DNA from 2 places in the Pontibacillus salicampi genome. Region 1 is predicted to be linked to the other one. Evidence: a T-box and tRNA genes for the amino acid it is inferred to sense, from the RefSeq annotation. Region 1 holds a T-box; the other holds one or more tRNA genes.
What was found. A T-box is a leader RNA that pairs with one kind of tRNA and senses whether it is charged. The one in region 1 lies ahead of argS (arginine--tRNA ligase), so its partner is inferred to be a tRNA-Arg.

Region 1 (10,885 bases):
TATATCGTAAGAAAAGTCCTTATCCGAAAACACATAACCCGGATTACACAAATGCGGTTGTAGAATGGATGAATTATATTCTGGAAGATAATTTATCACCGCTGTTACAGTTATTTGATAAGAGTAAATTGCAAGAGCTCATCGATACAGAAGGGAAAGCTATTAAGGCTCCATTTTTCGGTCAGCTTATGACAGGACCACAATTACTTGCACACCTTGGTCAAATTAATTATTGGATGGAAGCTTATAAAGTGAAAATCGAAGTTTAGAGAGTTGGAGTCAGGTCGGGTATTAGACCTGACTCTATTTTTTTAGGAATTTAGTCTGTTCATGCAGGTTGTTGATATATCTGTATAGAGCCTTATATGGAAGATTTGAGGTCGAGATAAACTTATATGAGAGGAGGGTTTAGTCTGGCAAACACTCTCTTTCCTACCCTACACGACGTCTGGGTAGTTCGGTTTTGCTACACGATGTAGCGATTTTAACCTAACCTCCTTCATTTAGTACTTTTTTAGATAAATAGAATGATAGGAAGGCGATGATAAGCGAATGTCTTGTAAGAAGAGCAGCATCCTCTTCTTATACTTCAGTTAAGGGATTTTCGAAAAAATACCTTCGTTGCTCACCCAATTTATTCTTAGACATAAAATTGTCCTAAACATTCCCCATATTTCTAGTTGACTGATGGTATGCAAAAGGGATAGGCTACTTGTATATGAAACTGTTTTCAATAGGAGGAACGGAGAATGCGCAACACGAGTGTAAGGAGTGTTATTCTACTTATTCCGTTTCTTCTTTTTTATGGCCTGCCATTCGCAGGTGCGGCTGAAAAAGAAGAACGTAAGGTAGAGGAAGAAGTAATTTATTCCATAATGGTCGATCGATTTCATGATGGAGAAAATAGCAACAATCAACAAGTAGATCCTGATAACCCCGATGCATATCATGGCGGTGATTTGCAAGGGATTATAGATAAACTAGACTACATAAAAGAGCGTGGTTTTACGACCATCATGCTGTCACCGATAATGGAGAATGCAGAAGGTGGGTATCACGGTTTTTGGATAGAGGATTTTCGTAGCGTTGAGGAGCAATTTGGATCGTTAGAGGACGCCAAGCGTTTAGTAGAAGCTGCGCATCAGCAGGATATGAAAGTAATTCTAACCACACCATTACGCTATACCTCTGACTCACACTCATGGGTAGAGGATAGCAGTAAGGATAATTGGTATGAGGAATCACAAGAGAATAATACAGGAGAATTTTCTCGAAACTATACAGAAGGTTTACCGAAGCTTAACTTTTCGAATGCTAGCGTACAAGAATATGCTTTGGAAACGCTACGCTTTTGGAAAGAGGAAACAGGAGCAGATGGCTTTCGTATCTCCTCTATGGACGAGCTCCCAATATCTTTTATAGAGAAAGTCGATACAGAAATTGAGAATACGATTATTATTGGAGATGTACAACAAGAAAATAAAAGAGCTTCTCTTCAAAACGCAGGAGTTGATTTGGTAACACAGTATTCGCTATATGAGCAGGCAGCTAGCTTGTTTTCTGCACCAGGAGGAAATATTTCAGATATAGCCGAATACCAGCTTAATGAAGAACAAGGGTCTGCTATGCTTACATTTGTAGATAATTTATATACAGAGCGGTTTACCAATCGTGCCTTTCAGCAAAAACATAATCCAACGACAAGATGGAAGCTTGCATTAACCTATCTATATGCTACACCTGGAACACCTTCTTTGTATTATGGCAGTGAAATTGCTTTGGATAGTGATCATACAAATAATCCTATTATGAACTTTAAAAGCGGAGAATCTGATATTAAGGCTCATATGGAACAGTTAGCGGCTATAAGGGGTAGATTTCCTGCCTTGCGAAAGGGGAGTTTCGAACAAATAATAGACGATGGAGCTTTTGCAGTATTTAAACGATCCTATCAGGGGGAGACGGTTTACATAGCTATTAATAATGATGTTACAACCAAATCCGCTACCCTGAGTAATATATCAGAGGATAAACAGCTTCGTGGATTGGTATATGATACGATAGTCCGGAATCAAGGAGATAATCAATATAAAATTGCATTAGACAGAGAGACTGCAGATATATACGTAGAAGAAGACAATCAGGGTGTGAATTTGCTCTTCGTTGGTGCTGTAATCCTCGTAATGGGTGCGTTTATAGGCTTTGTAATAGTTGTTACAGTGAAAAACAAACAAAAGACATAGTAAGCGGTATTATGATAAAAGTAGGTGATTGAGAATGGGCATAACCATAAAGGATGTAGCAAAAGCAGCAAATGTAGCACCTTCCACTGTGTCGAGAGTGTTATCGGACAACCCAAGAATCAGTATGGCAACCAAGAAAAGAGTTCGAAAGGCAATGAAGGATCTTGGTTATCATCCCAATATCAATGCACGAAGTTTGGCTAACAATTCTACCCAAACATTAGGAATCGTCATGAAATCATCAGCAGATAAAGCGTTGCAAAATCCTTTTTTCCCAGAGGTACTAAGAGGAGTTAGTTCTGTAGCCCATAAAGAGCAATATTCCTTGAACATTTCCACAGGGGAGACAGAGGATGAGGTCATGGAAAGTGTTCGCAGAATGGTGGAAGGACATCAGGTGGACGGCATGATGCTTCTATATTCTAGCAAGGATGACAGAGTGGCTGATTATTTATTGGAGAGAGGCTTTCCATATGTGCTAATTGGAAAACCGACTGGAAATATGAATGAAGTAAATCATATCGATAACGATAATATCCAGGCAGCCATAGATATTACAGACGTTCTTATTGAGAAAGGCCATACCCGTATAGCCTTTGTAGGCGGCGATCCTAATTTGACCGTTACAGAGGATCGAGTTGCTGGATATAAACTAGCGCTTCAGCAAGCAGGCATACCGATAGACAATTCGTATCAGGTGTACACGGAGTTACTCACATCAGGTGGCAAGGAAGCAGTCAGGGAATTGTTTCAGATGGATAAACCACCCACAGGTCTTGTTGTGGCGGATGATTTAATGAGCGTTGGCATGTTGACCATGCTAGCTGAGTTCGGTATTAGGGTACCAGAGGATGTATCTCTTGTCAGCTTTAACAATGTCTACCTATCAGAAATTATAAGGCCAGCTCTGACAACTACCGATGTGCAAATTTTCCAGCTTGGTAATCAGGCTGCTAAATGCTTAATCGAGAATGTGAAAAACAAGGATGAACCTATTAAACGGATTATTGTTCCACATAACATTGTAGAGCGGGATTCCGTCAAGCAATTAGAATAGAATGTACCAAAGGTCACTTCCCTAATATAGGGAGTGACCTTTTATCTGTCCTTTGTCATGACGATGAAAAGAAGGAATTCTGCTTTTAAAGGCATTTAACCAATTAGTAAAATCAGCTTGCCTTAATGGTCTAATGAATAGTCTTTCTGTTTCTGAACGAATATCAAATGTGCTTTCTATTTTGCTCAATATACCTACTCCCTCTTGCAGGTGCTTATCTAATGAGGAATTATTAATTCCATATCAACAGCATTCATAATAACACAAAATACAAAATGTTCTTTACTTTTAGAACATCCTTCTATACAATAAGTAATTAAATCTAACGTTGCCGTTGAGGAAGAGAGTAATCTCATTAGAGTTGAACAGCGAATCAGGGATGGTGGAAGCCTGAGAACGAAAGTGGGATGAACCGGACTTCGGAGGCATTACCTTGAACTTACAGTAGGGGGAGTCGGTAGCTCGCGTTATAGAGCATAGAGTGCTTACAGGTGAATTGCGGTAGATTCTCCTGTGAAAGAAGAGTGGTACCACGGATAATACCCGTCTCTTTTCCAATATTGGAAAAGGGGCGGTTTTTTTTGGTTCACGCTAGAGCATTACCATAAAAGGAGGAGCAAATAATGACGTCAAAAACAGCCACGGCACAAGCCATATATGAACAGTTAGAAGGACAGCTATCTAAGGAGCGGGTTACTGAATTGCTTGAAGCTCCTAAATACGAGCATATGGGAGACATAGCTTTTCCATGCTTTGCTCTAGCCAGCTTGCAGCATCAAAATCCAAAGTTAATTGCTGAGGTGCTAGCGGAGCAACTGAGAGAGCAATGTTCTTCCCAGTTTGAACGGGTGGAATCGGTAGGACCATATGTGAATATGTTTTACCAAAAAGAAGAAGTAGCTACATCTGTATTATCCACTATTATAGAGAAGGGGAACGCATACGGTACTCAATACGAAGGGGATGGTAAGACCATAACGATGGATTTGTCCTCCCCTAATATTGCTAAACCTTTCTCCATGGGACACCTTCGTTCAACTGTAATTGGGAGTGCTATTGCCAATCTTTTAGAGAAGTGTGGGTATAAGGTTGTTCGCATTAATTATTTAGGGGACTGGGGTACCCAATTTGGTAAGCTCATTGCCGCTTACACTTGGTGGGGAGAGGAGGAAAAAGTACGTCTAAATCCAATTCAAGAGCTCTTAAAGCTGTATGTACGTTTCCATAGAGAAGCAGAACAGGATGATGCTTTAAATAACAAGGGGCGTGAATGGTTTCAGAAGCTTGAAAACGGTGATGCCTATGCAACGTCCTTATGGGAATGGTTTCGAGAAGAATCGCGAAAAGAATTCCAAAATATTTATGACCTTCTCGGTGTTTCCTTCGACTCTTATAAAAGCGAAGCTTACCATCACCCTCAAACACCAGCCATTATTACGAAGCTTCAGGAAAAAGGTTTATTGGTCCGTTCCGAAGGAGCTGAAGTGGTATCTCTAGATGACTATGGTATGCCTCCAGCACTCATCAAAAAATCTGATGGTACCACGCTTTATACGACCCGTGACCTTGCTGCTGCGGTCGATCGAATGGAAACGTATCACTTTACCGAGTCCTTGTATGTGGTTGGGAACGAACAGAGCCTGCATTTTGAACAATTAAAAGCGGTATTAGTAAAAATGGGTTATGAGTGGGCAGATAAGCTGATCCATGTTCCATTTGGAATGATGCTAAGAGATGGAAAGAAAATGTCCACTCGTAAAGGGAAAGTAGTTTTTCTCCAGGAGGTTCTGGAAAAAGCGATTCAATTAGCGGAAGCGAACATAGAAGAAAAGAACCCTTTGTTAGAAAATAAGGAGATAGTAGCGAGAAAAGTAGGGGTTGGTGCGGTTATTTTTCATGATATTAAGCATCATCGATCCAACGATATTGAATTTTCTTATGATGACATGCTACGTTTTGACGGTGAAACAGCACCGTATTTGCAATATACTTATGCTCGCGGCTGCTCTTTGCTTGCGAAAGGAGCACCTATGCCCCAAACTACCTCCTTGCTATTTGCACAAGATGACATGGAGACTATGTGGCCAATTATTAAATTACTACAAGAATTTCCGGATATTATAAAAGCTTCGGCTGGTGAGTACAACCCTGCTCGCTTGGCAAAGTATCTTCTTCAGTTAGCACAAAGCTTTAATCGATTTTATACGAAAGTCCGTGTGTTGGAAGAGAGTACTTTTCAGCAAACTCGTATAACTATTGTATTTGCTGTAACTACTGTTTTAAAAGAGGGGCTGCGTCTTTTAAATATAGAAGCCCCAACTAAAATGTAGCTTATCTTCTGATTACGTATTAAAAAAATTAAATAACAGATAGCTTGTACATTCCTTGAGAGTCCATATTTGTTACCTGTAAGTGCCTATAGAACAACAAAGTGCGTACTATTCAAATGTTAGACCAGGCTGCATAATCAATGTTGGTTCTTAGATGTAATAAGTCTTTCTAAAGAACCTGATAGTTACTTTAAAGTGCCTACCGAACCAGAAGGTACCTACAGCACTTTAAAGTACGTACTTCCCATTCGAATGGGTGTGCGCAATAATATGTTATGCAGTGAGGGAAAAACAAATGGCGCCGGCGTTTCACCCTCCAATCCACAACTCAAGAATAAGAACAATGCAATAAGGAGGAAACTAAGTATGGGTTCTCAAGCTCAAGCTATTCACACGCAACCAGAGGAGAAATCAAAAGGAAGTAATAAATTTGCTTTGTTAGCACTAGCGATTAGTGCTTTTGGAATAGGAACTACAGAATTTGTACCAGTGGGTTTACTGTCGTCCATCTCCGACGATCTCACTATCTCCATTACACTAGCGGGTCTTCTCGTTTCTGGCTACGCAATTGGTGTAGCTGTAGGAGCTCCAGTATTAACTGCATTAACCAGTAAGATGGGGCGAAAAAACTTATTAATAGCACTTATGGTTGTATTCATTTTAGGAAATGGAATTGCTGCTATCTCAACAAGCTTCAGCTTATTATTAGTTGCTCGATTTGTAACAGCATTTTCACATGGAATCTTTTTCTCTATAGGCTCTACCATTGCCGCAAGCTTGGTACCTGAGCACAAGCGAGCCAGTGCCATTGCGTTCATGTTTACGGGATTAACCGTGGCAACCGTAACGGGTGTGCCATTGGGTACATTTATTGGTCAAACATTCGGGTGGAGAGCGACCTTTGCAGGTGTTGCTTTATTAGGTGTAATTGGAATTATTGCTAGTGCCATTTTGGTACCGAAAAACTTGGAAGAGTCCCCACCAGCTAAATTTAGTGACCAGTTGAAAATTTTGAAAAACGGTAGAATTATGCTGGCCTTTTTAATTACAGCCCTTGGATATGGCGGGACCTTTGTCGCCTTTACGTACCTTGCCCCTCTCCTTGAGGAAGTAACAGGCTTTAAACCAGGTTTCGTAAGTATTATCCTTGTGTTTTATGGGTTAGCTGTGGCTATCGGGAATACAATCGGTGGAAAAGCCGCTAACCAAAATCCTATTAAAGCTTTATTTTGGATGTTTGTCTTCCAAGCCATCGTTCTCTTTGTACTAACGTTCGCCATTCCGTTTAAGGTAGTCGGTGTAATTGCAATATTCTTCATGGGGTTATTTGCTTTCATGAACGTGCCTACACTGCAAATTATCGTTGTGAACTTAGCAGAGAAGTATGTGCCATCAGCTGTTAACGTAGCCTCTGCATTGAACATTGCGGCCTTTAATGTGGGCATAGCTATCGGCTCATTCGTTGGCGGGCTTATCGTTGATTCCATCGGATTAATTCATACGCCTTGGATAGGTGGTGTCATGGTTGTCGGGGCTGTTCTGTTAACTGCATGGCTCCGTCGTATGGAAACTGCAAATCGTAAATAGCAGCCTAAGGGTGACTTCTATTAGTGGAGTCACCCTTATTTAATTTACCTGTACTAAAAGAACCTGAGACCAGTAATGCACTGTCATATAGCTCGCTTATATTCCTGCCATCCTCTGATGTAATGATTCTCCTTTCCTATACATGATTTACCTCCATGATGATAATAATTTAACCTAGAATGAGGTGATTTCTGAGCTTACATTATAGTAGTAAATTTTCACGGTACCATCTTTCTGTGAAAAGGAGTATAATGAACAGTTGTTCAGTATAATGTAAACAGGAGCATCGACATATGAAAAATATATGGACCATTTTTTCAACAGATTGGAAAAACATAGCTACAAATTGGGTAGCAGCTTTATTAATTGGAGGATTGACCATCCTGCCATCCTTGTACGCTTGGTTTAATATCGAGGCGTCGTGGGATCCCTACAGCCAAACAGACCAGCTTCCAGTTGGGGTGGTTAATGAAGACAAGGGTGCTACCATCCGTGACAAAGAGATTGATGTTGGAAAAGAATTAGTAACGAAGTTAAAGAAAGATGATAATTTTGATTGGCAATTTACTACGAAAGATAAGGCAATGGATAAGCTCGAATATGGAGACTACTATGCTGTAATTGTTATCCCAGAAAACTTCTCAGAGAAATTGAGTACTGTGATGAATGATGAACCGGAAAAATCTCAGGTACAGTATTATGTGAATGAGAAGGTAAATGCTATCGCACCTAAAATTACAGAAAAAGGCGCTAGTGTTATTGTAGACCAGATTACAAGTAACTTTGTATCGGAAGTGAATGGGACCATTGCTGAACTCTTCAATGATCTAGGAGTAGAGCTTGAGAAGGATTTACCTGATATTAAACAGTTTGAAGAGTATGTCTTTAAACTAGAAAAGAATCTACCAGAAATCCATGATTTAATATCTAGCTCATACAATGATTCCAAACGTGTCTCTACCATTATTAATGATGTACAAGGTCTGCTTCCACAAGCGAAGAATGTAACGAACCAGGGATTGAATACGATTGATGAAACAACAGCCTTTCTTAAAGAAGCAGAGCAGCGTTTAAATGAGCTCGCACCAAAGGTTGAGGAAGATTTAAAGAAAGCCCAGCAAACTGCACAGGATGTTAATGCATTTCTATCAGAGGCTCGATCAGCTGACATTGATTTAAGTTCAAGTAAGGCTATTAAGGATCAAATTTCCAAACAAACAAAAGAATCCAATCAACAGCTGGAAGAAATAGAAAAACTGCTTCAACAGCTTAAAGAACAGCAGCAAAATAGTCAATCCGGCAATGAAACTAATGGGGAACAAGGGGAAGGAAATAATGCATCCCAACAATCTATTGATCAAGCTATAAAGGAAGTTCAAGCAATACAAGAAAGCTTAAGCAACATTCAAAGTGACAGTACAGAGCTCGAAACTTTACTATCGGAACAGCAAGGTGAGATTGATGACACACTCAAGACATTACAGAATAAATCCAAGTCTACCGCTGATCAAATAGATGCCTTTGTAAAGGAATATAACAATAACATAGAACCTAAAGTGTTAGCGGAGATTGAAAGTGCCAAACAGACATTGCAAAATGCACGCTCCATTTTAGGAGAGGTGCAATCTACCATACCAGAAGTGGAAAGAATTTTAGCCAATACAGAAGGTAATATTGCTGAAGGTCAAGATATTCTCGAATATATGCTGAATGAATATCCTTATGTGAATGCAAAAGTCAATGAGCTCGCTGATCGTATTCGAGATATCCAAGGAGAAACAGATATCAATGAAATTATTGAGCTGTTAAAGAACGACCCTGCAGCAGAACAGAATTTCTTTGCGGAACCAGTTCAATTAAACAAGAACGCACTATTCCCTATAGAGAATTACGGAACAGGTATGACGCCATTTTATACCGTTTTATCTTTATGGGTAGGAGCCTTACTATTGGTGTCCTTGCTATCCACTGAACCTCATCACAGTAATGTGCATCGTAATTACGAGCGATATTTTGGGAAGCTAGCCACATTTATTAGTATTGGTATTCTTCAAACGCTGGTGGTAACGCTTGGGAATATCTTTTTGCTGCAAATAGGTATTACAGAAACTATCCCATTCATTGCATTCGGCTTATTGATAAGTGTTGTGTTTATGACGATCGTTTATACGCTTGTCTCTGTTTTTGGAGATGTTGGTAAAGCAACGGCTATTGTTATTTTAGTACTGCAGATTGCTGGATCTGGAGGAACATATCCCGTTGCATTGCTACCAGAATTCTTCCAATCCATACACCCATTCCTGCCTTTCACTTATGCTGTAGATTTAATGAGAGAAGCTGTTGGAGGAATGGTAAAGGCAAGAGTGCAAACAGATTTATTGTATTTATTAGGATTTCTTCTATTATTCCTTAGTATAGGAACATTCTTGAAGGGACCTTTAAGTAAAGGGACAAAAAAATTAACGAAGAAATCAAGAGAATCTGGATTATTTCATTAACAAAAAAACTTCCTATTCTTTGGCAAAATGCCAAGATAGGGAGTTTTTTCTTCATTTCTCCACATATACCGTTCCTATAAGGCTCTATTCTACATTTACTATAACTATACTAGGAAAAAGGTATGGTGAGGGACATGAGTTGTGGAAGTTGTGGGGGAAGTTACCCAGGCGGTGTACTAGCCAGACAAGGTGCTCAAGGGATACCAGGACCACCTGGCCCAGCAGGTCCAATAGCAACAGCGACATCTGGATTTGCAGCGAATACTCAAAATGACACCATTACAGTTGTATTAGGTGGAACGGACATACCATTGCCCGATGGTCAAAATTTCTCTACAGATATTACTCCGAACTTAACAAATACAGAATTTATGGTTACAGAAGCAGGAAGATATTATATCTCCTTTCATGTCAATCCTTCTGCATCTGTACTTGCTAGTGCACAGCTTGCAATAAATGGTACACCAATCTCCCAATCTATCGTTACGCCTACTGTAGGAGTTAATAAGTTAAGTGGAGAAGTTATTGTTTCGTTAAATGCTAATGAAAGCATATCCTTACAATTAGCTGGGATTGCTGCTTTGGTACTGTTGAGTTCCGGAGTTGGTGCTTCCTTAACTATTATAAGAGTAGAATAAAAAAAGGAATCAGGCAGCCTGATTCCTTTTTTTATGGGATTACCAGCATTTCCTTCCAAACCTTGGTACTTGGCACTGATCACAAACTGTGGAGATGGAAGGGTTGCTTTTTGCGATTTTACCGCAGCTAAATTCGACACTTGCTACGTTACTAATAAAGCAGTCACATCGTTTCACGATAACCTGAAAAAAAACTGTTACGGTATCTCCAACATCTATATCTGGTAATGCAACGCCAAATTGAGGATTAACACCCGGAAATGGAACTCCATCAATAAACAAGCTGTTTTCTACGAAAATACTTCCAGGAGGGATATCGTCAAAGAAAATAACATTATCGGCAGGGACGACACCGTTGTTTGTAATCGTAATAGTATAGGAGAGAACATCGTTGTAGACAGCAAAAGGTTTATCTACCGTTTTTGTTATATCTAGAACAGCATCTCCTTCATCGATTTGAACTCCAAGTGCATCGGGCATATAGGCGTCACCCGTTGAGGTGAAACGAAATACGGCACTATTCTGATTGTTA
Region 2 (10,885 bases), on a different contig from region 1:
AAATGTTGGACTTAAAATACCTACGTAACCATTTTGGAGAAGTAAAAGAAAAGCTACAAAAACGTGGAGAGGATTTATCCGATTTAGATACCTTTGGAGAATTAGATGAACGCCGTAGAGAGCTAATTCGAGAAACAGAGGAGCTGAAAGCGAAACGTAATGAAGTGTCTAAGCAAATCTCCGCAATGAAGAAGGAGAAAAAGGATGCGGACCATCTGATTACAGAAATGCGTGAGGTTGGAGACCGTGTTAAAGCGTTGGATACGGAGCTGAAAGAGGTAGAAGAGCAATTGGAAACATTGCTTTTATCCATTCCGAACATCCCTCATGAATCTGTACCAGTTGGGGAAGATGAAGAGGATAATGTCCTAGACCGTACATGGGGAGAGGCCCCTGCATTCTCCTTTGAACCAAAGGCCCATTGGGACATTGCTGATCAGCTGGACATTCTGGATTTTGAACGTGCCTCTAAGGTAACAGGCAGCCGTTTTACATTCTATAAGAAGCTTGGTGCTCGTTTAGAAAGAGCATTGATGAGCTTCATGATGGACCTTCATGCAGAAGAGCATGGATATGAGGAAATGATTACGCCTCAAATCGTTAATCGCAGCAGCATGACTGGTACTGGACAGCTTCCGAAATTTGAAGAAGACGCATTTAAAATTGAGGATTGGGATTATTTCCTTGTGCCAACAGCTGAAGTACCAGTAACTAACTATCATCGGGAGGAAATTATCGATGGAGAGGAGCTGCCGAGAAAGTATGTAGCCTTCAGCACGAATTATCGCTCTGAGGCAGGATCTGCTGGAAGAGATACTCGCGGCTTAATTCGTCAGCATCAATTTAACAAAGTCGAACTAGTACAATTTGTGAAGCCAGAGGAATCCTATGATGTATTAGAGCAGTTGACGGGTCATGCTGAAAAGGTATTACAGCTGCTGGAGCTTCCTTACCGAGTAATGAGCATGTGTACTGGCGATCTTGGCTTCACAGCTGCCAAGAAGTATGACATTGAGGTTTGGATCCCAAGCTCCAACACCTATCGTGAGATTTCTTCTTGCTCCAACTTTGAAGACTTCCAAGCACGCCGTGCGGGCATCCGCTTCCGTCGGGATAAGCAAGGTAAGCCAGAATTTGTTCATACATTGAATGGCTCTGGACTTGCAATTGGACGTACGGTAGCAGCTATCTTAGAAAATTATCAGCAGGAAGATGGCTCTGTTGTTATCCCAAATGTACTGCGCCCATACATGGGAGGAAAAGACGTCATTCAATAGTGGATAGAGTTCCCGGACACCTACCAGTAAATGCTGGTAGGTGTTTTGTAAAGTATAAAAGGTACTGCTCTTGATTTTCTTAGGCATGTCCGGTACACTTCCCATTGGTGTGTGTCACGGTAAGGATAATCGACACATAAAAGAAGTATAGAATTTGTCGAACTATGTTGACACTATTCTAGATAACTGATATATTAGTATTTGTCGTTACGGAGGAGTACCCAAGTTCGGCTGAAGGGAGCGGTCTTGAAAACCGCCAGGGGGTTAACGCCCCGCGGGGGTTCGAATCCCTCCTCCTCCGCCATTTTTTATGCGCGTAAAAATTGGAGATTGAAAATCGTTGTTAACGATTTTGTATATGAGCCGAAAAAGCATCCTATCTATTAGGGTGCTTTTTTTATATGCTGGAAGGAGTGGTTACGTTTAAAAATAGTAAGGATAGCCCCTAAAATACAAATCCCCTATAAACACCACAATAAGATTCCAACTCCATAACACAGCCTCCAGCACCCCTACATTGCCCAATGAACATTATTATTAATTTTCCTAAATAAAAAGGACGAAATCACATCTGATTTCGTCCTTTTCCTTCCGTTACGTCAGTTGTCGAGATTTCCATTTACGAGACTGCTGAATAAAGTGGCCGATTTTTTCTAGGATTGGTTCAATTGAGTTTTCCTCGTTTACAATGTCATAATCTGCGATATTCACTCGAAGAACAGGGCAGGAATTGAAGTCATCAATCCAGTTCTCATACCTGTTAAACATTTCTTCCCAATAAGCCATTGGAGTCTGCTGCTCCATCGGGCGACCTCTTTCTTTAATACGTCCATAAATGTCATCGAAGGAGCCTTCTAGATAAATCAACAGGTCCGGATGAGGGAAATATGGGGTCATAACCATGGCGTCGAATAAGCTCTTATACGTGTTATAATCTACTTCGTTCATGGTCCCTTTCTCGTAATGCATCTTGGCGAAAATGCCTGTATCCTCATATATAGAGCGGTCTTGGATGAACCCTCCGCCATATTCGAAGATTTTCTTTTGTTCCTTAAAGCGCTCAGCAAGGAAATAAACCTGTAAATGGAAGCTCCAGCGCTCGAAATCGTAATAGAATTTGTCTAGATATGGGTTTTTATCTACTTTTTCGAGAGATGTACGGAAATTCAATGCATCCGCTAGAGCATTGGTCATTGTAGATTTCCCTACTCCTACTGTTCCAGCGATAGTAATGACCGCATCATTTGGAATCCCATATTCGTTTCGTCGGTTCATGTGATAACTTCCCCTTTTTCGAAGTGATTCTGTATCGTTTGGATCATGTAATCCAAGTCGTCTTGGTGTTTGATGAAGTCTAAATGATCTCCATTAAAGTGGATAACTGGGATATCAGGGTGATCCTGCTGGAATTTATTCATAAAGAGCTCATAGTCCTGAGAGAGCTGTTCCAGATAGCTCTCTTGAATATTTTGTTCGACTTCCCTGCCCCGTTTGCGAATTCTCTCTAATAAAGTATCGAGACTTGCATGTAGATAAACAATCATATTAGGCCTTGGCATATCCTGTGTCAAAATATCATAAATCTGGACGTACTTTTCGTACTCTTTTTCCTGTAGAGTACGCTCAGCAAAAATTAAATTTTTGGAGATGTGGTAATCCGATACAACGGCTTGGTCGTTAGCAAGATATTTCTGATCTATATCTTGTAACTGTTTATAGCGATTGCATAGGAAGAACATTTCCGTTTGAAAACTCCACTCTTCAATATCATCATAAAACTTACCGAGAAAAGGATTCTCTTCTACAATTTCTTTTAACAACGTATATTGAAACTGGGAGGCTAATTTTTTTGCGAGGGATGTTTTTCCTACGCCGATTGGTCCTTCTACTGCAATAAAAGGCGTTCGTCCCATCTCTCCTCCTCCTTCATGATAAACAGTCCTATTGTGCTACGTTCTGACAGACAAATTATATTCTATCATAATCGACCGATCCAAGTAACTGGGAGAAATCCTGAAAATTATTTCAACGTCTCCGTAAATAATTCCAGTTTTGGACAATTATTTTAATCTCTATACTTTGCAAAAGGAGAAAGCTTTATTATAATATATATCGCAAGTGAAAAAATGTGGCCCCGTAGCTCAGGGGATAGAGCATAGGTTTCCTAAACCTTGTGTCGCAGGTTCGAATCCTGCCGGGGTCGTTATTTGTCGCAACATCTGGAAAGCTCATGACGAGAAAAGTCGTCATGAGCTTTTTTTATTCCCTTCTCTAACAGGTATATCTGTTTTTGGCATCGGAGATAATGGTAGGAACTACAGGGCCGGAGGGGACGATTATGGTAGAGAAGGAAACATTCAGTAGAAGAGAGTTTCTTAGAAAGAGTGGCTATGCTGCAGGTGGCGTAGTTGGTGGCAGCTTGGTAGCAAGTCTCATTACCATGCAGATTTTAGAGGAGCCAAAGAGGGGGAAGAAAGGCACTCTACTGGATGGCAGCTATCACGATGCTTTTATGTTCTTTACGAATCGAGATGATTTTCGGGTGCTTGCTGCGGGAACGGAGCGTATTTTTCCTGAGGATGAGCATGGTCCAGGTGCTATTAAGCTAGGCGTTCCGTTCTTTATCGATCATCAGCTTGCCGGGGCGTGGGGGAACAATGCCAGGGAGTATCGTCAGGGTCCTTTTTATAAAGGAGAGCAAACCCAAGGGGCTCAATCCCGATTGACGCGAGGAGAGATTTTTCGTCAGGGTATTCGAATAATGAAAGAAATAAGTCAGCAAGATTATAACGGTAGCTTTCAAGATTTGACGGCAGACCAGCAGGACGACCTATTACTTGCCTTAGAGAGAAATAAGGTGACGATGAAGGGTGCTTCCTCTGCGGAGTTCTTTGAGCTGCTTCGGGCTGCAACATTGGAGGGTGCCTATGCTGACCCGTTATATGGAGGTAATCGGGATATGGAAGGCTGGCGGATGAAGCAATACCCTGGTGCGCAAATGGCGTATAGGAAGCATATTGATAAGCGAGCCTTTGTCGAAATGGAGCCGCAGAGTCTGCATAATATGTTAAACAAGTAAATAGGGAGGGAGATAGATGGTAACAACATTGCCGAAAGTAGATGTCGTGACAGTTGGTGTCGGCTGGACGGGTGGTATTTTAGCTGCTGAACTGGCGCGGGCTGGAATGAAGGTTGTCGGATTAGAGCGAGGGAAGGACCGTTCGACAGCAGATTACTTGCATGGACATGATGAATTACGCTACGCCTTTCGTTATGAATTAATGCAGGATGTGTCGAAGGAGACGATTACGTTTCGTAATACGCGGAAGCAGCGCGCCCTTCCTATGCGTCAGTTAGGTTCGTTCTTATTAGGAGAGAATGTAGGTGGTGCGGGTGTCCATTGGAATGGGCAGACGTATCGCTTCTTTCCGTATGATTTTGAAATATATACCCAAACCGTAAACAAATACGGCAGGAAAAAAATTAAGCCAGGCTATTTTATCCAAGATTGGGGCCTGACGTATGAGGAGATAGAGCCTTATTACGATCAATTTGAAAAGACCTGTGGTATATCCGGGGAGGAGAATCCTCTCGCTGGGAAAAGAAGCAATCCTTATCCAACTCCTCCAATGAAAAGTACGAAAGCGTTAGACACGTTTTCTAGGGCAACTAAAGAGCTTGGATATAAGCCGTATCGTATTCCTTCAGCTAATTTATCAGAGCCTTATAAGAATCCGTATGGTTTGCAAATTAATGGATGTCAGTATTGTGCTTATTGTGAACGGTTTGGCTGTGAGTATGGAGCAAAGGCAGATCCTGTAGTGGCCGTTCTACCAGCTGCCCAAGAAACAGAAAGGTACACTATTCGATTCCACGCTAATGTCACCGAGGTATTGTATGACGGAGAAAGCGTAAAGGGTGTGAAATACGTCGATGTGCTGAGCAGGGAGGAATATGTGCAGCCGGCTGAAGTAGTCGCTTTAACCTCCTATGTTATGAACAATGTGAAGTTTTTGCTGATGAGTCAAATTGGGGAGGCTTATAATCCGAACACTGGAAAAGGTGTCGTCGGCCGCAGCTATTGCTATCAAATCCTCCCTGGATCGACAGGCTTCTACGAAGAGGAACAATTTAATACTTATATGGGAGCAGGTGCGCTAGGCACCTCGATTAATGATTATTATGGTGATAATTTTGACCATTCTAATGTCGATTTTCTCCATGGAGGAGTTATTTCGATGACCCAAACAGGGAAGCGTCCCATTGCAAATAATCTGGTGCCGCCTGACTCTCCGAGATGGGGGAAGGAATTCAAGAGGAATTCCCTGCGCTATTTTAATCGGACGTTGACTGTAGTCTCCCAAGGTGCTTCTCTGCCCCATCGGGAAAATTTCCTCGATTTAGATCCTACTTATAAAGATGCTTATGGATTACCACTTTTACGGATGACTTACAATTTTACAGATCAAGACAGAAAGCTTCATCAATTCATGACAAAGAAAACAGCAGAAATATCGGAGAAAATGGGGGCTTCCAAGACAGTGCCAACCCCAACACTTGGCGATTACAGCATCGTTCCCTACCAAACGACTCATAATACGGGTGGCGCCATTATGGGGAAGGACCCAGAGGATTCTGTCGTAAACAATTATCTACAGCATTGGCAGGCAGAAAATCTCTTTGTAGTGGGAGCTTCAGCCTTTGCTCATAACGGCGGTGTTAACCCTACTGATACAGTCGGAGCATTAGCATATCGGGCAGCAGAGGGAATAAAGAAATATCGTGAAAAGGGAGGGTCCCTTGTATAGCAAAAAGCGAAGGCCAGATAAGTGGCGCTTCGCTTTTCTATTATCTATTATCGATTTTTTCAGGATATAAATCGTGGTTCATCAGGCGATGGTCTGCCATTTGTTCATATTTCGTATCAGGCTTACCGTAGTTACACCACGGGTCAATGGAAATGCCGCCTCTTGGAGTGAATTTCCCCCATACTTCGATATAACGTGGATCCATTAATTCAATGAGGTCATTCATGATTACGTTCACGGCGTCCTCGTGGAAGCCTCCGTGGTTACGAAAGCTGAATAGGTATAATTTAAGGGATTTACTCTCGACCATTTTCACGTCTGGGATGTAGCTAATGTAAATGGTCGCAAAATCTGGTTGTCCCGTCTTAGGGCATAATGTCGTAAATTCTGGGCAATTGAATTTAACGAAATAATCGCGATTTGGATGCTGATTGTCGAATGTCTCTAACACGTCTGGGTCATAGTCAAAGCTATAGGATGTCCCTTGGTTTCCTAGCAATGTGACATCCTTTAAGTCTTCCTCGTTACGGCCTGCCATCTATCGTCATCCTTTCTTGTTGTACAGATACGTTCAACGCTAATATTTCATTTCATAGTATAGTCCTGCCGACATAATGTGTCAATTTACGTAAGGTGTAGCCTATTCGTACGTTTCACTATTTGTCGAATGAGGAACAGATGTAACCGTAAGCAAGAGATCCATTCAAAGGAGGAAGAACGTATGGAAACTCATAAGCTATACATTAATGGTGAATATGTAGAATCAACAGGTAATGAATATATTGATATAGTGAACCCATCTACAGAACAGGTCATTTCCCGCACTCCAAAGGGAACAGAGCAGGATGTGAACAAAGCGGTTGAGGCTGCCTTTGAAGCACAGAAGGAGTGGGAGCAGGTACCGAATATTCAACGTGGGCAAGCTGTACGCGCTATGGGAGATAAAATAGAGGAAAAAAGGGACACCTTCATACAGCTGCTTCAAGAAGAGCAAGGGAAGGATTATGAGCTGGCAAGCGGGGAGGTAGATCTAGCAATAGATTATTTCCGTTACATGTCAGAGTGGGCACGTAGAATAGAGGGCGAAATTGTGCCGAGTGATCGCCCAAATGAGAACATTTTTATTTATAAGAAGCCGATTGGGGTAGTCGCTGGTATTGTGCCATGGAACTTCCCGGTCTTTATACTAGCTAGAAAAGTTGCTACAGCACTTGTAACAGGATGCTCTATCGTATTGAAGCCAAGTCAGCAGACTCCAAATACTGCTGCAGAGTTTACGAAGATTATAGATAGTTTGGATATCCCGAACGGAGTCTATAACTTTATTACAGGTACGGGTGGTACGATAGGAAACGCACTGGCTTCTCATGAGAAGGTTCATATGGTTACCATGACAGGCAGTGTAGGTGCTGGTACGAAAGTAATGGAAGCAGCTGCGCAGAACATTACCAAGGTTAATCTAGAGCTTGGTGGTAAAGCACCTGCCATTGTAACAAAGAATGCCGATTTAGCGACGGCGGTAGAAAACATAAAACTATCTCGACTCGCCAACAATGGACAGGCATGTACGAATGCGGAGCGGGTGTATGTGCATGAAGACTTAGAAGAGGAGCTCATTAATCGACTTAAGCAGGAATTTGAAGGTCTAACAATCGATAATCCGCTGGAAAATCAGCAGGCAGATGTCGGTCCGCTTATTAGCCAAGACCGTCTCGAGGAAGTAGAACAGATGGTAGAGGAAGCAGTCCAGCAAGGAGCTAACATTGTTACAGGTGGGAAACGAGTAGAGAAGGAAAATGGTTATTTCTATCAGCCTACTATTCTATCTAGCGTTACCCATGACATGAAGGTCATTAAGGAAGAAATATTCGGCCCTGTTATCCCTATTACTACTTTTAAAACTCTGGATGAAGCTATTGAGAAAGGAAACGACACAGAGTATGGACTTTCAAGCTCTGTTTATACGGAAGATATGAATGAGGCCATGCGTATCGTCAATGAACTCAAATTTGGAGAAACATTTATCAACCGAGAAAACTTTGAAGCAGTTCAGGGCTATCACCAAGGAATGCGTAAGTCTGGACTAGGTGGTGCAGATGGTAAGCATGGGATGGAGGATTTCCTTGTTACGCAAGTAGTGTATATGGAATACAAGAAAGATAAGCAATAAACAAAAGCGGCGCTCCTGCCTATAGGAGCGCCTTTTCTTTATGTGATATATAGGGATTTGAACCGAAACTCTATACTTATCACTTTAAAAATGTATAAATCTACCTTACAATAGTAATTAACCAAATTTTTTAAATATTTTAATAAGAAAAAGGAAGCTGACAAGCTGCTACCTAAAGTCAAAGTCAGCAAGCTCCATGTGTAGAAAAATAGGAGCTTTTCTTTTCGGCAATGGTGTAATCGTTTACAAATTAGGGATGAGGTGATCAAATGAACATGCAGAAAATTGAAGTCAGAGAAGGAAATTTTAATTTACAGGACTACCAGAAAGCTTATCAACAGTTTGACTGGGAGGAAGCGAAGCAGGCATTCAGTTGGTCTGAAACAGGTAAAGTTAATATTGCGTATGAGGCTATTGATCGCCACGCAGAGAATCCGGACAAAGCTGATCAAACTGCACTATTATTCACATCTCCAGATCGAGAAGAACGAATTACATTTACGGATTTGAAGCAATCCAGTAATCAGTTTGCTAATGTGTTAAAGGATAAAGGTATTGAGAAAGGGGACCGCGTTTTCTTGTTTATGCCGCGCAGTCCTGAATTTTATGCCGCGTTTTTTGGTATTTTAAAGGTTGGTGCCATTGCTGGTCCATTGTTTGAAGCGTTTATGGAGCAAGCAGTACGCGACCGTCTGGAGGATAGTGAAGCAACGATGCTTGTGACAACTCCAGAGCTTTTAGAAAGAGTACCATATAAGGAGTTACCACAATTAAAGCAAATTGTCCTGGTAGGCGATGCGGATGTACAAGAGGAAGGCTTTATCCATTTTCATAATGAGATGACTCAAGCCTCCCAAAGCTTTGATTTGGAATGGGTAGACTTAGAGGATGGCATGCTTCTCCACTACACCTCCGGATCAACTGGTAAGCCGAAAGGGGTTTATCATGTTCATAACGCTATGCTTCAGCACTATCAGACATCTAAATGGGTGCTGGACTTACAACAGGATGATGTGTATTGGTGCACGGCAGATCCAGGCTGGGTAACAGGCACTAGCTATGGTATCTTTGGGCCCTGGCTCAATGGGGTGACGAACGTCATAGTTGGCGGTCGTTTTAGCCCGGAGAATTGGTATAAAGCATTGCAGGATTATGGAGTGACTGTTTGGTATTCCGCTCCAACCGCCTTCCGGAAGCTAATGAGTGCTGGGGAGGAAGCGGTAGAGCCGTTTGATATTTCCAAGCTGCGTCATATTGCAAGTGTTGGAGAACCGCTTAATCCAGAAGTAATCGCCTGGGGCTTAGACGCTTTTAAACTGCGTATTCATGATACGTGGTGGATGACAGAGACAGGTGCCCAGCTTATCTGTAACTATCCAGCAATGGAGATGAAGCCAGGCTCCATGGGGAAACCGTTCCCTGGTATTGTCGCTTCCATTATTGATAATGAAGGAAATGAACTGCCGCCTAACCAGATGGGGAATCTAGCTATTAAGTCTCCATGGCCTTCTATGATGCGTGCTATTTGGAACCGTCCAGAGAAATTTGAAAGCTATTTCTTGAATGGCTGGTATATTTCTGGAGACAGTGCGTACTACGATGAAGAAGGGTATTTCTGGTTCCAGGGTCGACTCGATGATGTAATTAACACATCAGGGGAACGAGTAGGACCGTTCGAAGTAGAGAGTAAGCTAATCGAACATGCTGCTGTTGCAGAAGCGGGAGTAATCGGGAAACCAGATCCAGAGCGTGGAGAAATTATTAAAGCTTTCATCACACTAAATGAAGGCTATGAGGAATCTGAAGAATTACTAGAGGATATTCGTCAGTTCGTGAAAAAAGGATTGAGCGCACATGCAGCCCCACGTGAACTAGAAGTAAAAGATAAAATCCCAAAAACGCGTAGCGGTAAAATCATGAGACGTCTCTTAAAATCCTGGGAGCTAGGCCTTCCGACTGGTGATGTTTCTACGCTAGAAGAATAAGATAATATACTAAAGCTGTTGAGTGCTGCTCAGCAGCTTTTTTTGTTAGTTCAGGTAATGATAGAGGGAAGGTGATTTGTATAGTGAATTTCGGGAGTGACATCCTCTCCTGTGTTTGGAATGTGAGGGGTCTGTATAGTGTACCAATCGTATCTGAAACCTAATTTATTGCCGCGCCTTTTTCCATTCAAACTGCAAACATTGGGTGATGTGCAGGTTTTATATGTAAACTTCGAGGTTTATGGTCTATTTTTCTCATAACAGGGTATATGATTTCTAGGTGCTCCATATGCTGTGCAGCTGCATAAACAGTAGATTAATGGATTCAGAACATGAGGTCATCCCAACAAGTCTATGCATAGATAAAAGCGAGTATAGCAGCTCGGACGACAGGATTTCGTCTGTTCGTCATTGTATTAGGAAGCTACTAAAAGGTAGCAATATTATATTTTAAAACATGTATGCGTATTACACCTTAATGATATGTAGTTTATACAGGTGCTTCAGCAACATATGTAATGAATGTGTGCCGATTTAGTTAACAATTTAAATTCGTATGCTATACTATTTTTTGTTATGATTATAAAGTATTTGTACAGGTGACGTCTTGAAGGAGCGTGAGAAAAATGCGTTTAAAAAAGTATA

Region 2: it has a tRNA-Arg gene. The T-box ahead of argS (arginine--tRNA ligase) is inferred to sense a tRNA for this amino acid. The anticodon was not compared.

Annotation. Positions count from the first base shown of each region.
Region 1 covers NZ_JBHLTP010000011.1:496,376-507,260, reverse strand. The annotation lists gene asnB (asparagine synthase (glutamine-hydrolyzing)) at 1-269, shown strand, start outside; gene ACFFGV_RS14645 (alpha-amylase family glycosyl hydrolase) at 750-2,243, shown strand; gene ACFFGV_RS14640 (LacI family DNA-binding transcriptional regulator) at 2,278-3,300, shown strand; gene ACFFGV_RS14635 (hypothetical protein) at 3,322-3,489, opposite strand; T-box leader at 3,626-3,854, shown strand; gene argS (arginine--tRNA ligase) at 3,924-5,630, shown strand; gene ACFFGV_RS14625 (MFS transporter) at 5,997-7,217, shown strand; gene ACFFGV_RS14620 (YhgE/Pip family protein) at 7,511-9,715, shown strand; gene ACFFGV_RS14615 (BclA C-terminal domain-containing protein) at 9,850-10,353, shown strand; gene ACFFGV_RS14610 (DUF11 domain-containing protein) at 10,393-10,885, opposite strand, start outside.
Region 2 covers NZ_JBHLTP010000024.1:11,736-22,620, reverse strand. The annotation lists gene serS (serine--tRNA ligase) at 3-1,277, shown strand; tRNA gene ACFFGV_RS20275 (tRNA-Ser) at 1,489-1,581, shown strand; gene ACFFGV_RS20270 (deoxynucleoside kinase) at 1,872-2,552, opposite strand; gene ACFFGV_RS20265 (deoxynucleoside kinase) at 2,549-3,190, opposite strand; tRNA gene ACFFGV_RS20260 (tRNA-Arg) at 3,408-3,480, shown strand; gene ACFFGV_RS20255 (gluconate 2-dehydrogenase subunit 3 family protein) at 3,568-4,356, shown strand; gene ACFFGV_RS20250 (GMC family oxidoreductase) at 4,373-6,085, shown strand; gene queF (preQ(1) synthase) at 6,126-6,623, opposite strand; gene aldA (aldehyde dehydrogenase) at 6,807-8,255, shown strand; gene acsA (acetate--CoA ligase) at 8,525-10,240, shown strand; gene ACFFGV_RS20230 (Rrf2 family transcriptional regulator) at 10,867-10,885, shown strand, end outside.